Regions from separate parts of the Pantoea sp. PGP6 genome, predicted to be linked through region 1. Evidence: riboswitches for the same ligand, from Rfam matches in the RefSeq annotation. Region 1 holds a riboswitch; the other holds the start of a gene.
The links. A riboswitch is a leader RNA that binds a small molecule or an ion and turns the genes downstream of it on or off. The one in region 1 is predicted to bind fluoride.

Region 2: linked by a shared signal. The riboswitch ahead of ACLIBF_RS03740 (DHHA2 domain-containing protein) and the one ahead of crcB (fluoride efflux transporter CrcB) in region 1 are both predicted to bind fluoride.

Annotation. Positions count from the first base shown of each region.
Region 1 is NZ_JBQBMA010000001.1:252,793-260,845, reverse strand. Features, by position in the region: gene ACLIBF_RS01210 (ABC transporter ATP-binding protein) at 1-749, shown strand, start outside; gene ACLIBF_RS01205 (GNAT family N-acetyltransferase) at 746-1,870, opposite strand; gene ACLIBF_RS01200 (LysR family transcriptional regulator) at 2,013-2,912, shown strand; gene ACLIBF_RS01195 (glutathione S-transferase family protein) at 3,012-3,953, shown strand; gene ACLIBF_RS01190 (alpha/beta hydrolase) at 3,976-4,581, shown strand; gene ACLIBF_RS01185 (sugar phosphate isomerase/epimerase family protein) at 4,585-5,400, opposite strand; gene crcB (fluoride efflux transporter CrcB) at 5,540-5,917, opposite strand; fluoride riboswitch at 6,010-6,085, opposite strand; gene ACLIBF_RS01175 (nucleoside hydrolase) at 6,213-7,154, shown strand; gene ACLIBF_RS01170 (zinc-binding alcohol dehydrogenase family protein) at 7,139-8,053, opposite strand, start outside.
Region 2 is NZ_JBQBMA010000001.1:776,721-784,773, forward strand. Features, by position in the region: one part of gene ACLIBF_RS03715 (IS3 family transposase) at 1-497, opposite strand, end outside; one part of gene ACLIBF_RS03715 (IS3 family transposase) at 497-758, opposite strand; partial or broken gene ACLIBF_RS03720 (ISNCY family transposase) at 817-1,455, shown strand; gene ACLIBF_RS03725 (DUF3147 family protein) at 1,740-2,090, opposite strand; gene ACLIBF_RS03730 (YdgH/BhsA/McbA-like domain containing protein) at 2,381-2,593, shown strand; partial or broken gene ACLIBF_RS03735 (Tn3 family transposase) at 2,714-2,857, opposite strand; fluoride riboswitch at 2,974-3,048, shown strand; gene ACLIBF_RS03740 (DHHA2 domain-containing protein) at 3,091-4,053, shown strand; gene ACLIBF_RS03745 (universal stress protein) at 4,057-4,485, shown strand; gene eno (phosphopyruvate hydratase) at 4,501-5,787, shown strand; gene ACLIBF_RS03755 (2,3-bisphosphoglycerate-dependent phosphoglycerate mutase) at 6,165-6,800, shown strand; gene crcB (fluoride efflux transporter CrcB) at 6,835-7,209, shown strand; gene ACLIBF_RS03765 (cation-transporting P-type ATPase) at 7,319-7,579, shown strand; gene ACLIBF_RS03770 (efflux RND transporter permease subunit) at 7,748-8,053, opposite strand, start outside.

The DNA.
Region 1 (8,053 bases):
TCCGCTATGAAGATGTGCGCTTTGACTACGGCGGCGGACGACAGGTGATTAACCAGCTCAACCTCGATATCAAACCCGGCGAGAAGATTGGCCTGATCGGCCCGTCCGGCGCCGGTAAATCGACGCTGGTTAATCTGCTGCTGCGGCTGTATGACCTGAACGGTGGCCGGATTGTGATTGACGATCAGGATATCGCCACGGTGACTCAGGAGAGTCTGCGCAGTCAGATCGGCATGATCACTCAGGACACCTCGCTGCTGCACCGTTCGATACGTGAAAATCTGCTCTACGGGCGTCCCGATGCCAGTGAAGCGGAGTTGCAGATGGCGATTCGCCGTGCCCGTGCTGACGAGTTCATTCCGCTACTCTCCGATCCGCAGGGCCGTACCGGGCTTGATGCGCACGTCGGGGAACGCGGCGTGAAGCTGTCAGGCGGTCAGCGTCAGCGGGTGGCGATTGCCCGCGTACTGCTGAAGGATGCGCCGATCCTGATCATGGATGAGGCGACGTCAGCGCTGGATTCGGAAGTGGAAGCGGCGATTCAGGAGAGCCTGGAGTCACTGATGCAGGGCAAAACCGTCATCGCCATTGCGCACCGTCTGTCGACCATCGCGAAGATGGACCGGCTGGTGGTGCTGGATAAAGGCGGGATTGTCGAGACCGGCAGCCACGCTGAGCTACTGGCGCACAACGGCTTGTATGCGCGCCTGTGGCAGCATCAGACCGGCGGTTTTGTCGGCGTCGATTAATCGCCGCGTCGGTAAGGCAAGGCGTCGCGTGCTTCTTCGACCCAGCCGCGCACGCCTTCCCGCTCCTGCTGCAGAAAATCCGCCACCGCATCGCGTAAGCCAGGATGCAGCAGATAGTGCCAGGAGTGGGTAATCTGCGGCTCAAAGCCGCGTACCAGCTTGTGTTCGCCCTGCGCTCCGGCATCAAACCGCGTCAGGCCGTGCTCAATCGCAAAATCCATTCCCTGATAAAAACAGGTTTCGAAGTGCAGCCGATCGAACTCCGCCAGGCAGCCCCAGTAGCGACCGTATAACGCCTTTTCATCCCGCAGGTAGAACGCCATCGCCGCCGGTTGCTGCTGCAGGCGTGCAATCACCACCATGATGTTGTCCGGCATCCGTTCCGCCAGCAGGCTGAAGAAATCCCGCGTCAGATAGGGCTGCTGACCGCGCACCGCGTAAGTGTTGGCGTAGCAGGTGTAGACAAAATCCCACTGATCTTCGCGCAGCCGATCGCCACGGTAGCGCTCGAACACAAAACCGCTTTGCATCACCTGTTCACGCTCTTTGCGCAGCTGCTTACGCTTACGCGACATCAGCGTGTCGAGGAAATCCTGAAAGTCCCGGTAGCCGCGGTTGTGCCAGTGATACTGACAACCGAGCCGCGCCAGCCAGTCCGGCTGTTCGGCCAGCAGCTGGTTGGCCTGCGCATCGGTAAAGTTAATGTGCGCCCCGCTTAACCCCTGCTGCTGCAACCTTTCCGGTAACGCCGCCAGCAACTGCGCCGCAGCCACGCTGTCGCCCAGCAGGCGCGCCCCGCTGACCGGGCTGAAGGGAATAGCTCCCAGCCATTTAGGGTAATAGCGGATGCCGGCCCGCTGGCTGGCATCTGCCCAGGCGTGATCGAACACATACTCGCCCCACGAATTGCGTTTACGGTAGCCCGGCAGCGCGGCACGGGTGATGCCGCCGTCACGCCACAGCAGATGATCCGGCTGCCAGCCCGATTCGGGCCGCACGCTGCCGCTCTGTTCCAGGGTAAGCAAAAAAGCGTGGCGCAAAAAAGGCTGATCGTCAGGCAACAGCGCATCCCACTCGGCGGCGGCGATCTCCGCCAGCGAAGTCAGGTGAAACAGCGACATGAAAAACTCCAGACAGCAACGGGCGAACGATCAGTCAAGCAGGTTTTCTGCGCCAGCGAAAGGGTGAAGGCACGCAATGTGAAGGCTGCACAGCCTGCCCGCACGCCCTATACTGCGATTTTGCCTCCTGACTGGAATCGCCATGGATCGACTCGAGTGTGACCGGATGTTTGTCACGGTGCTGGAAACCGGCAGTTTTTCGGCGGCGGCGTTACGGCTGGGCACCAGCAGCAGCCAGGCCTCCAAGCGGGTATCGAAGCTGGAACAACAGCTTGGGGTTCAGCTGTTTAAACGCAGCACCCGCGCCCTGTCGCCAACCGACGTCGGGCGCAGCTATTACGAACGGGTAAAAAACCTGCTGGATGCCTTTGATGCACTGGATGCCAGCGTGCGCGAAAGCGCCAATACGCCCACCGGCCGGCTGAAGATCAGCGCACCCGGCTCTTTCGGCACCGCCGTGTTGTCGCCGGTGCTGGTGGCGTTCGCCCGGCGCTATCCGCTGATTGAACTCGACGTCAGCTTTTCCGATCGTGCGGTGAACATCGTCGATGAGGGATTTGATCTGGCGATTCGCATCGGCAACTTAAGCGACAGCAGCCTGGTGGCGCGTAAGCTGGGCGAGGTCCATGTGCGCATCGCCGCGTCACCGGTCTATCTTGAGCAGTTCGGTAAACCGCAGCACTGGCAGGATATCCGCCAGCATCAGTGCATTATCGACACCAACTTTCGCGATCCGCTGCACTGGCCGTTTGCCGATGGCAGCGGCGAGATGGTCAGCATCCCGATTCAGGGCCGCCTGCGCTTCGCCAATACTGAAGCCTGTTTGCAGGCGGCGATTGCCGGGCTGGGCATTGCGCGACTGCCGGGGTTCATCGCCGCGCCCGCGCTGCGGCGCGGTGAGATCGTCCGATTGCTGGAGAACTTTGATATTCCGCCCCTCGGCCTGTTTGCTGTCTATCCGCCAGCCCGCCATCTGGCGCACCGGGCGCGCCTGCTGATTGACTTTCTCGCCACCCATTTCAGCGAGGTTCCGCCAGATTGATTCCGTCCATAATGGAATAAATGATTGTCTTTTTGGCTGGATTATCACTCATTCTGTCATCAGTTAAGCTACTGCTCAGATCAACAGAGGAGTGGCATCATGTTAGTAGCGGGGAAATGGAGTGGTGACTGGCATCCGGTGCAGGCTACCGATAAACAAGGCGGTTTTGTCCGTCAGGATGCCGGTTTCCGGCACTGGATCAGCCACGATGGTTCAACGGAATTTGCTGCGGAACCGGACCGCTATCATCTCTATGTGGCGCTGATCTGTCCGTGGGCCTCGCGCGCGCTGATCGCCCGTAAACTCAAAGGACTGGAATCGCTGATTAGCGTGACGGTGGTCGAGCCGCAGCTCGGCGCGCAGGGCTGGCGTTTCGGTGAGGCGACCGCTGCTGACCGCGATCTGCTGGACGGGGCGCACTATCTGCATCAGATTTACACCCGCGCCGCGCCCGATTTTACCGGCCGGGCCACCGTTCCGGTGCTGTGGGACAAGAAAACCGCCACCATCGTTAATAACGAGTCGGCTGACATCGTGCGGATGTTTAACAGCGGCTTCGGCGATCTGGCGGACAACCGCCTCGATCTCTATCCCGCCGCGCTGCGTGCAGAGATTGATGCGCTCAATGCCAGTCTCTATCCCCGGCTTAACAATGGCGTGTACCGCGCCGGCTTCGCCACCACCGCGAACAGCTACCAGCAGGCGTTCAGCGAGGTGTTCAGCCAGCTTGACGAACTGGAGTTGATGCTCAGTGATGGCCGCACCTTCCTGCTCGGTGAACGTTTGACTGAAAGCGATATCCGGCTGTTCGTCACCCTGATTCGCTTTGACGTGGCCTACCATGGCCTGTTCAAATGCAACCTGCGCCGGGTGCGCGATTACCCGTTGCTCAATCGCTATCTGAAAAGCATGCTGTCAGTCTCCGGCATCCGTGAGACCGTCAACATTGAACACATCAAACAGGGTTATTACTCGATTTCGGCGCTGAACCCGAACGGAATTGTTCCGGCAGGCCCGGATCTAAGCGAGTACGGTTTATAAAGCCCCTTTTTAAGGAACAGCAATGGCAAAAGCACTGGTGATATTTCTGCATGGCGTCGGCAGTAACGGCGACGATCTGGCACCGATTGGGCGTCACTGGGCGGCCTTATTACCGGATGTGGTGTTTGCATCGCCGGATGCGCCTGCAGCGTTTGATGGCGGTTTTGGCTATCAGTGGTTCAGCCTGGCCGGCGTTACGCCAGAGAACCGTCCGGCGCGGGTACGGGCGGCGCGGGCAGCGTTTGACGCCACTCTCAGCAACATTATCAGCCAGCACGGCTTCGCCGAACGCTGGCACGAGGTGGTGCTGGTGGGCTTTTCGCAGGGGTCGATTATGGCGCTGGATGCGCTGGCATCCGGCCGTTATCCGCTGGCGGGCGTGGTGGCATTTTCAGGGCGTCTGGCGTTTGACGGCGAGCTGACGCCGCAGCCTCATCTGCCGGCCATGCTGATCCACGGCCATGCCGATGAGGTGATCCCGTGGCAGGAGAGCGAATCCGCGGCTGCGCGGCTGAAACAGGCGGCAGTGCCGGTTGAAACCCTGTTTGAGCCAGCGACCGGCCACACCATTTCAGCACAGGGCGCTCTGCATGCCGCCGCGTTTATCGGGCAATGCCTGCAGGATTAAACACTACGACCAGTAGCGGCTTAATGCCTGCCACGCCTGCCGGGCAGCCACCTCAGGCGGCAGGCGTTTCAGCGTATCATTAAACACTTCAATGCCAACCGGACCCTGATAACCGGCACTTTTCAGCTTATCCACAAAGCGTCCGATGTCGATAATGCCATCACCGGGTAGCAGTCGCTGATGACGCGCGATGTCGATCAGACTCTGCTTATCCTGCGGCGGAACGGCAGCCATATCACACAGTTGCACCTCGTAAATCCGCTCGGCAGGAATGCCATCCAGCTGTGAAGCGTCGCCGCCCAGCGCACAGATATGGAACAGATCGACCACCAGCCCGATGTTGGGCTGATCGAGACGCTGCAATCGCTGCCACGCCAGCGGCAGGGTGTTATCCACGCTGCACCAGGCCATCGGCTCATACATGATGCGCATGTTGTAGCGCGCGGCTTCCGACGCCATCCAGCGCAGGTCATCATCAATCTGATCGGCGCGGCAATCCTCACGGGTACTGGCCGGAGCCTGAATGGTGTCACACCCCAGCGCCTGGGCAATGTGGATAAACTGACGCAGCTCTTCGCGCTTCTGCCCGCGCAGCGCGCTGGGCGCGCCGGTGAAATCACGCAGCACCTGCAGATTGGTAAAGCCGGGTCCCTGCTGAGCGGCAATCCGGGCCAGCGCCGCGGCACCGCCGTCGCAGGCCTCCACGTCCTCACGCCAGATTTCGACCTGGTCAAAACCGGCATTATGCGCCGCCTGTAGCTTCTCTTCGGGCTCACCGTTTAACAACACCAGGTTAAGGAATGTTGGATTACGACTCATCTCTCTGCTCCTTAATCGTCCGGAATAATCGGTGAAGAATAATCAGCTGCAACGCCGCACACCTTGCGGCCTGGGCAACATCGCAGCTAAAACAGTATCTACCTCTTAAGCGTTATGGCAAGCCGCGATTCACGGTCCGTCAGGCCAGCAGCGTCATCAGTGCGAAACCGGCAAACGCCATCAGCAGCGAGCCGATGACATGCACCAGCGCACTGGCCATCGCCCAGAGGTACTTACCTGATTGTAGCAATACCATTAATTCTGCCGTAAACGAGGAGAAGGTGGTCAGCCCGCCGCACAGGCCGGTGATGATCAGTAGCTTCCACGCCGGGTCAATTTCCGGATGGCGGACAAACCAGGCCATCGCCGCGCCAATGATCAACCCGCCGATCAGATTAACCAGCAGCGTGCCGGGCGGCAGGTTGGGAAATAAAGCATTGAAACGTACCGCGAACAGCCACCGCAGCACACAGCCAGCAGAGCCGCCAATCATGACGGCGAACAACGGTTTCAACATGTCTTGCTCCTGATTGCAGATTTCACGCCGGGCTGAGGGGAGAAGCAGAGATAAACCGCGCCTGACACCTCAGCTCCCGCGAAAGGATACACCGAGTGTCAGGCGTCATCAGCCGGGGTAAAGCCCGCCGGCGGTTGGGGAAGGTGGCACGCCATCACCTTAAGCGAAGGATAATACGATGCGACTCTCCGGCTGGCAACTGAGTGGCCACCGCAGCGGTTGCCGCTGAAAACCTTGACGACGGCGCGGCGGTCAGGGTAATGCTGAGCGTTGAAGGCAGCGACCCGGAGAGTCTATGCGTACCCTGATTATTGATACTGACATTGGCGTCGACGATGCGTTTGCGCTGGCCTACGCGGCACGAACTCAGCGGCTGCTGGGCATCACCACCGTTTTTGGCAACGTGGCGGTGGGCCAGGCGGTGAAAAATGCCCGGCTGTTCTGCCAGAAAATGGCGATTGAGGCGGACGTTTATCGCGGCTGTTCCCGGCCGCTGGCGCAGCGTATGAGTGCGCCCGCCACGCTGCACGGCGAAGATGGGCTGGGCGATGCGTTTGATAACCCGTTCAGCGACGCAGCGCCCAGTGCGGTGCAGTTCATTATCGACAGCGTGCGGGCCCATCCGCAGCAGATCACCCTGGTGGCGATTGGCCCGCTGACCAACATCGCCAGCGCCATTAATCAGGCACCGGACATTATTCCGCTGGTTAAAGAGCTGGTGATCATGGGCGGCGCATTCGGTACCGGCGGTCATAGCGGCAACGTGACGCCGTTCAGTGAATTCAACATCTGGAAAGATCCGCACGCCGCCGATCAGGTGCTGACGTCGGCGCTGAAGGTGGTGGTGATACCGCTGGATGTCACCCACCAGGTGCTGATCACCGGCGATGACGTTCAGCGGCTTAACCAGCCGGTTCTGAGCGCCATCTGCCGGCCCTATCTTGCTTACAGCCTGGCAAAAGAGGGCTTTGCCGGCATGGCGCTGCACGACACGCTGGCGCTGGCGTGGCTCAGTCTGCCGGCGGCCTTCACCTTAACGGAAAGCCCGCTGCGGGTGATCACCGAGGGGATCGCCTGCGGCCAGACGGTGCGTAAGCTGAGCGCGCTGGCTTCGCGCCACGATCCGTTTGATGGTCTGCCGTCTCAGCGCATCGCACTGGCGGTAGATGCCGGTGCGGTAAGGTCACACTTCTTTCAGACCCTGACGCTGCTGCACAGCAATCAGCGATCGAAATGAATCACGCCTTTGATCAGTTCGCGGTTGTTGATCACCTGCGACTCAAAGCTGTCCGCCAGCGTTGAAAAGTCGAGATGGTGATTAAGCATCATTTCAGCCCGCAGTGCGCCGCTGGCCATTAACTCACGTACCCGATCAAAATCTTCACGGGTGGCGTTGCGGCTGCCCATCAGGGTGGTCTCTTTTTTGTGGAATTCGCTGTCCGGGATCACCAGATCGCCTTTATGCAGTCCGACATAAACGATGGTGCCGCCATGACGCATCAGGTTCACCGCGTTGTTCATCGCCGCCGGGCTGCCGGTGGCGTCGATCACTTTGAGCGCCAGACGCCCGCCAAACTGCTCGCGTAGCGCAGTGTAAAAATCCTCTTCCGCCGGATTGAGCGCTGCCAGGCCGAGCTGGTCAGCCACGTGCTGGCGACGGAACGCGCTGGTATCGGCTACCACCACCTCAGCGCCACTGGCAGCCGCAATCGCCGCCACGCCCAGGCCGATCGGACCCGCGCCGACCACTAATACCTGCTCACCGGCCACGATAGCGGCACGTCTGACCGCATGGGCACTGATGGCGAACGGTTCAATCAGCGCGGCCGCATCCGGCGCGACATCATCCACCACTAGCAGCGTGCTGACCGGTACGCTCAGGTAGTCGCAGAAACCGCCATCCTGATGGACGCCAATCACTGAAATCTGCTCGCAGCAGTTGGTCTTGCCGCTCTGACAGGCGTCGCAGCGCAGGCAGGAGATGTAGGGCATCAACGCGACCCGCTGACCCGGTTCAACGCCGCTCGCGCCGCTGCCCAGCGCCACCACTTCAGCACAGAGTTCATGGCCCAGCACCCGCGGATAGCTGAAGAACGGCTGGTTGCCGGACCAGGCGTGAATATCGGTGCCACAGAT
Region 2 (8,053 bases), 520 kb from region 1:
AGCTCGCGACCACAGGTCAATCACCACTGCCAGATACAGCCAGCCTTCATCGGTGCGTAAGTAGGTGATGTCTCCCGACCACTTCTGATTCGGGCCGCTGGCGTAAAAGTCCTGCTTCAGCAGGTTCTCAGACACAGGCAAGCCATGCTCACGATAACTGACCGGGCTGAACTTGCGGGCTGCCTTTGCCCGAAGCCCCTGGCGACGCAGGCTGCCAGCTATCGTTTTGATGTTGTAGGCCGGGAGCTCATCCGCAAGCCGTGGCGCACCATACCGTTGTTTTGCATCAGTGAATGCTCTGAGAACCGCGGCATCACAGGCCAGACGGAACTGCTGTCGCGTGTTTATCTGATGACGCCGGGAGCACCAGGCATACCAGCCGCTACGGGCCACGCGCAGCACCCGGCACATGGCTTTGATGGTGAACTCAGCCTGATATTTTTCGATAAAAACATACTTCATTTCAGGAGCTTCGCGAAGTATGTCGCGGCCTTTTGGAGAATAGCCAGCTCCTCTGCCTGCTCCGCAAGCTGGCGTTTAAGCCGGGCATTTTCAGCATCCAGTTCGCTTTCGCGTGCAGATGATGTCAGTTGTTGCTGTTGTTTTTTTCGCCAGCCATAGAGTTGCGATTCATACAAACTGAGTTCGCGGGCAGCGGCAGCGACGCCAATGCGTTCAGCAAGCTTCAGAGCTTCCTGGCGGAATTCGGGAGTGTGCTGTTTACGCGGCTTTTTACTGACGGTTACTGATTTAGTCATGTGAGCTACCTCTGGTTGAGAGTTTACTCACTTAGTCGCGTGTCCACTATTGGCGGGTATCTGTGCCAACAGCTCTCAGGCCAAGGGCCGCGTTAAGCGCGCCAACCTGACGCTGCAGGAGCGGCTGGTTAAGGAGATGTGCCTGGAGAATATCACCTGCATTGATGCCGCCAACGCCTGGATCGAAACGTTCATCAGCGACTTCAACCACCGCTTTGCCAGACTGGCAAAATACCCGAAAAACCTTCACCGCACGGTCTAGAGAGCCACCTGGAACTGGACGACATTTTCGCCTGGCAGACGCTTCGGACGCTCTCAAAAGCACTGACTTTTCAGTATGAAAAAATCCTTTATCTGGTTGATCCCACTGACGAAAACTCACGCATAGTCGGAGAAGAAATCCTCGCTTTTGATTATACGGACGGTACGCTCAAATTCCGCCATGGAAACAGAACACTGAAATATCAGATGTTCGATAAGCTGGACTGCATCAGTCAGGGGCGCATCGTTGATAACAAAAGGCTTGACGCGGTGCTGAAGCTGGCGAAGGAAAAACAGGATGAGCTTGAAGCCGCAGGAAAAAGAAAGGCGCAGCCAGAGTATGCCTAAAAGGCGGGCACAGATTCAGGCTCAGCTCAGAGCCATCAATCCGGTTCTGGCTGAACCCTCTCTTTTCAAATCAAGCCTGAAAAAATGAGCTCACTGCCCTTTTTTCTTCATCAGAAATCAGCAGAAAGTGACATTTAAAACCGGGAAATCAGGGTGACATTATCAATAAGGAAAGACAGCGAGTATAATAGTTGTAATATCCGCACCTCCCCAGAACATCTGAATTTGTCTTTGACAGAAAGAACCGCGCTTCCGGCAGGAAGCCGGCCCCCTTGAAAACTCTCTTATCCTGTTAAAAAGCCTGATATGGTTCGGAGTTAGTCGGTGTTTCCTCCGGCAATAGTGCAGTTGGCTTCACAACAGCGTACATTATCACATCAGATTTATGCCAAAACGGCGTAACGCACTGGCCCACAAAAAGAAAATAAGGACGGTTACGACGCAGCAGCTACCCAGCGTGATCCAAAAGCCAAATCGCTGACAGAAAACAGGGAATAGTAAAAACATAGGTAGTGTCGGCACTACATACCAGAATGTATACCACGCATGATTGGCTATTTTTTGCTGACTCTGTCCTTCCAGCTTCATCCACACGAGCACAAGCACAGTAACCAGGGGAAGCGCGGCGACAAGACCACCAAGCCGATCACTACGCTTGGCAACTTCAGAGATAAAAACAACCATTCCGGCGGTGATCGCGTACTTAATCAGTAGCCATAACATCATAAACCCTCACTAATCCTGTAAGTTAACGGCCCTGCACCGACCTATCTCCCCAGCGCAATCCCGGTTTCGCGGTGTCTGTTACGGCCGTATTTTCTCATGCCTCGTCAGCCACGGTGAGGCTCTTTCAAGAGCTGGGTTGTATGAAAACGAAAAAACACAGCCAACAATAATTTACAAAATAACTTATTGACCCTGTATTTACTACAGGGTTTTTAATGCACATCAACAGGTGAGACGGCGATGATGCCGGTATCACCAGATGACCAGATAACCCAAGGAATATGACCATGAAAAATATCAAACTGCTTGTTGCTGCCAGTATGCTCTCCGTAGTCTCTTTCTCTGGCTTCGCCCAGTCAGTCAGTGTTACTGCTGACACACTCAGCAACGCGGAAGCGAAAATTGCCGCTATCGCCAAGGAATCCGGTGCTTCGTCCTACCGCATCACCAGTGCTGACCAGAACAACTTTGCCCGCATGACTGCAGTCCTAGATAAGTAACCCGGGACTGTACTACCCTGAACCTGACCAGTTAACGCAAGAGATGGTCGCAGAGCAAATAGCCGGACTGGCTGTCCCCCAGTGGGATGCATCTGGTTCCGCTGGCGACCTCACACGCAATCCCTCACTGTAACGTTTTCTGATCTCACCACGCTGGCCATAACAGATTGCCCTAGCCACTGCATTACGACCTTCTCTCCGGTTAAGCTGAGTCAGGATACGTCGGCGATAATACTCATCATAAATATAATTAAGAAGGTATAAATTGCTTCATTCGGCGCACTATTGTAAACGTTTTTGGCGGGACAGGATGTACTTGTGTGTACGAAACCGAGGGCCAACAATAAATATTGATTTAATGCAAAGGCCCATATAAGATTGATTTACAAGGTGATGGTGCTCCACCTTTCCCAACCGCCGGTTTTTCAACACCGGATGATGGCGCCTGATATACAGATGAAGTTGTCCTCTTATAGGCATGTATGTCAGGTATAGCTATGCAAAATAAAACCACATTACCGCTTACCGCAGAATCTCTCTCTTTTCAAAGAGATAATCCGATTTATGTCTTCGGTCATCGAAATCCTGACAGCGATGCTATTTGCAGCGCGCTGGTTGTGGCTGACTGGCTTAATTACACCGGTCGTCCCGCAACGCCCTGGCGCCTGGGGGATATCACCCCGGAAACCCGTTATATCCTCAACGCTGCGGGTGTTTCACAACCCGATTTACTCACCGTCGATCTGACAGATAAAACCGTATGGCTGGTTGATTTTACGGATGCAGAGCAGGGACCGTCTTCGCTGATGGACAGCAACGTCATCGGCATCATTGACCATCATCGTATTGGTACCCTTGTTACCCGCAATCCACCGGATGTCTGGGTGCGGGCGGTAGGATGCTGCGGAACAGTAATTCTCTCAATTCTCATGCATGACATTCCGATGCCGCTGACTGCCGCTCAGGCTGTGTTGCTGATGGGGGCGATCCTCAGTGATACCGTTGCGCTGACGGGTCCCACCACCACCACTCAGGATCAGGAATCCGTGGCTGTTTTGCGGGAAATCGCCGGTATCGATTATGACCAGTTTGTGACAGGGCTGCTGCGAGCCAAAACAGATATAACCGGGCAATCCGCGTCGGTTTTACTCAATCGTGACGCCAAAAATTACCGGATCCATGATGTGCCGCTGTTGTTGTCACAAATTGAGGTCCGCGACATGGCTGATATTACTCCCCTGTTGCCTGAGCTACTGCAGGAAATGGATAAAACCTGCAAGGACAGCGTGCTGGACATGGTGATCCTGATGGTGACAGACATTACCAGCCGGAACTCCGTTTTGCTTTTTTCAGACAGCAGCCTGACAGGCTCCCGCCAGGTATCGCTGCCCGGCATGACAAGCCGGAAAAAAGAAATCCTCCCCTGGCTGACCAACCGCTTCGCTTCTTATAAGAGGTGATTTATGCAAATTTACCGGCATGCCTTGTTACTTGTACAGAATGAAACCGATGGTCTGCTGTTGCTTGAGCAGGCAGAACGTCTGGCAAAAGAGATGGGCACCCGTATTACTGTCGGGCATCTCAGTGCTGACTATAGGGAACTGGATTATACCAGTGACTCATTAACCAAAGACCGTCAGTCCCGCGAAGTTATTGATGCAAAGGCAATGCTTAGCCGTCTGGTGGAGTCCAGCAGTATTGATATCAACGTCAGGTCCATCGTCAGCATCCATCGTTTCCGGGACGTTGAGGCCGTTGTTCAGCATGAAGATATCGATCTGGTCATGCTGGGGCATGAAAACCGCCTGTTCGGGGTTTTTTCCTCCTTTTCTTTCGAATTCATCAATCACCTTTCTGTTGATGTTCTGATTAAACATATTCCAGCCCCTTAAAAGAAGGTCAAACTTATGAGCTTTGAAATTGAATGTATCATCGCAAGAGAAATTCTGGATTCCCGCGGTAACCCGACCGTAGAGGTTGAAGTGACTTCTGTAGGGGGCAGTATGGCCCGTGCCTCCGTTCCTTCCGGTGCCAGCACCGGCTCCCGTGAAGCCATCGAGCATCGCGATGATGACAAGACACGTTTTGGCGGTAAAGGTGTTCAGGATGCGGTCCAGTGCGTCAATACCGAAATTAACGATGCCCTGCAGGGCTACGATGTACGCCGCCAGAAAGAAATCGACAACTGTCTGATTGCCCTTGATGGCACAGAAAACAAAGGCCGGCTGGGTGCTAATGCGATCCTTGGCGTATCGCTGGCAGTATCCCGCCTGGCGGCACAACTATCCTCTACCCCGCTCTACCGCTATCTGGGTGGCGTCGGCGCGAATCTGCTGCCGGTTCCCTGTATGAATATCATTAACGGCGGAGTTCATGCCCGCTGGCAGGGCGCTGATTTTCAGGAGTTTATGATTGCACCATGGGGAGCCTCTTCCGTACGCGAAGCTATTCGCTGGGGCAGTGAGGTCTACCAGGCCCTGCGTCAGGTCCTGCTGGAAAAAGGTTTATCCGCCGGCGTGGGCGATGAAGGCGGTTTTGCACCGGCCGTTTCCTCAAACCGTCAGCCGCTGGAGCTTATCGTGGAGGCAATTAGCAAGGCGGGATACCGCCCAGGCGAAGATATCGTTATTTGCATGGATCCGGCCTCCAGTGAATTCTACGTCGATGGGAAATATACCCTGCGTACCGAAAATACCCGGCTCAGCGCCGACGAAATGACCCGCTACTATGAGCAACTGGTGAAGGATTTCCCGATAGTCCTGATTGAAGATGGCCTTGCGGAAGACGACTGGGCCGGCTGGCAGCTCCTGCACCGCGCGCTCGGCGATAAAGTTGAGCTGGTTGGCGATGATATCTTTGTGACCAATGTGAAATATATCCAGCGAGGTATCGATGAAAACCTGGCCAATGCCGCATTGATCAAACTGAACCAGATAGGCACCCTGAGTGAAACCATCGAAGCCGTCCAGTTGTGTCAGGATAACAACTGGGGAACCTTTATTTCGCACCGGAGCGGGGAAACCGTGGACAGCTTCATTGCAGATATGACCGTCGGCCTGCGGGCTGGTCACCTGAAAACCGGTGCACCCAGCCGTGGGGAGCGCATTGAGAAATACAATCAACTGATGCGTATTGAAGATGAATTAGGTGATGCCGCCATCTTCGCCGGTAAAGCCGCCTTCAAAAAACGCTGATTCCGTCACCCTTCCCGTATGCTCAGATACGGGAAGGGGTAGGGTGGTTCTGTGAACGGAAAAATACTCATACTGTAACAGCAACGGGGATCCAGGCAAACTGTCTGGTTTTCCTGATCGCTGATGCCTTTTTTAATATACTGCCGGATGATACCAGTGCCGTTGTAATCGCGCTGTTCATCGGGAGCGGTGCCCATCTTCTGATGCGTCACCTCCTTGACCGGAGTCCAGGTAAATCCGGGTAATCAGTACAAACAACTCAACGGGTTCAGGTCCTTCCGGTTCAGTTGTGGGTGACAGACAGGTAGTTGTTATGGGGAAAATTATTTTACTCCGCCATGGCGAAAGTTAGTTGAATCGCAAAATCGTTTTACCGGATGGGAAAATGTCCCGCTGATGCTGAAAGGAGTGGAGGAAACCCGGCGCGCAGCAAACCTGATAAAACGGTCCGGAATCAGTGTGCCACTACAATCATAGATGGAGCCTGCACATCCGTTCTGAACCGGGCAATTCATTCGCTCTGGCTGATAATGGAAGCGCTGAATCAATTGTGGTTACCGGTGGACAAATCATGGCGGTTAAATGAACGTCATTACGGTGCGCTTCAGGGAATGAACAAAGATGAAGCCACTCAACAGATTGGCCAGAAAATCGTTTATCACTGGCGGAGGAGCTATCGTGGTATCTCCCCTCCGTTGCCGGATGCACCTGCTTCACTTCATCGTGAGGCACGTTATCGTCATGTGTCCCTGACGGATTTGCCGGGGGGAGAAAGTCTGGAAATGACGCAACGAAGGTTGTTGCCTTACTGGCACCACGTCATTGTCCTGCGCGTCGCCAGTGGCGAAACCATGTTGCTGGTCAGTCATGCTAATACACTGCGTGCGCTGACCATGTTTATTGAGCAGATTGATGAAAATAAGGTTCCCGATCTGCATGTCCTGACGGGAATCCCCGTACTGTATGAAATGAATGAAAAACGGGCCATCACCGCACGTTATTCCCTTGAATGACGGTCTGATGGTGCCCTGATTTCAGCGAGGTGGTATGTACAAATCATTATTCGCGGTGGTGATAGGCGGATCGATCGGCTGTGTGATCCGCTGGATACTGTCCATGCGTCTCAATGCACTTTTCCCCAATCTTCCACCTGGTACCCTGGTGGTTAATCTGGTTGGCGGATTTATCATCGGTATGGCACTGGCCTTTTTTGTCCGGCAGCCTCACCTTGATCCCGCCTGGAAGTTTTTTATTACCACCGGCATATGTGGCGGTATGACAACCTTTTCCACCTTTTCTGCTGAGGTGGTGGTGTTACTTCAGAATGGCAATTATGCATGGGCTGTCATTTCCGTACTGACGCACGTAACTGGCTCGCTTCTGATGACTGCCACTGGTTTCTTTGTGATGACACTGCTGTAAAAGCATATGCGCCATACACTTAACCGCGCCATGTCTCCGGCAGATTTTCATTTTATCGCCATAACAACATACCTGACCTGCCGGGTCAGGTATTTCCGGAGAAGGGTGTATGGAGATGCTCCCTGAGAATATCGTGAAGGGACTTTCCGAAGCCGAGGTGCAGACCCGGCTGGGTCAATGTGGCTATAACGAAGTGCGTGAACAGCCTCCGGACCAGGTGCGTGCTATCCTCAAACGTCTGCTGGGTCCCATCCCCTGGATGCTCGAAATTGCGCTGGTACTTGAAGTGGTTCTGGGAAAGACGACTGAACCAGTGCGCGCTCAGACAACGACGAACCATCCATTCACCTCATTCGGAGGTCACAGATAGTCGCTGTCTCACACGCCGAATCCCCTCCTGAGTTCACCACGATCCAGCAGGTCATGGCGGCGTCCGGCGCCATGATCCTAGCAGTCGCAACCGGCAGCGACGGTCATCCCCATATCCGCGGGTTGCAATCATTAGTCGAAGCACTAGGCGATGATACGGCAGGACTCGTCAGGGATACGGTTTCCAGTGAAAGATTAGACTTATTGCTGCCGGCAGTAGTGTCAGCGTTGCCAGTGTGGCTGAAAGCAGCCCACCAATAATGGCAAATGCCATCGGTCCCCAGAAAACATCCCGGGCAATCGGCAGCATCCCGAGAATGGCCGCCGAAGCGGTCAGCATGATGGGGCGTGAACGGTGCAGCGCGGCGACTTTGATCGCCTCATCCGCAGTGAAACCATTTTTCATCCCCACATCCACTTCGCTAATAAGAATGACGGCATTACGGATGATCATCCCGGCCAGTGCAATGATCCC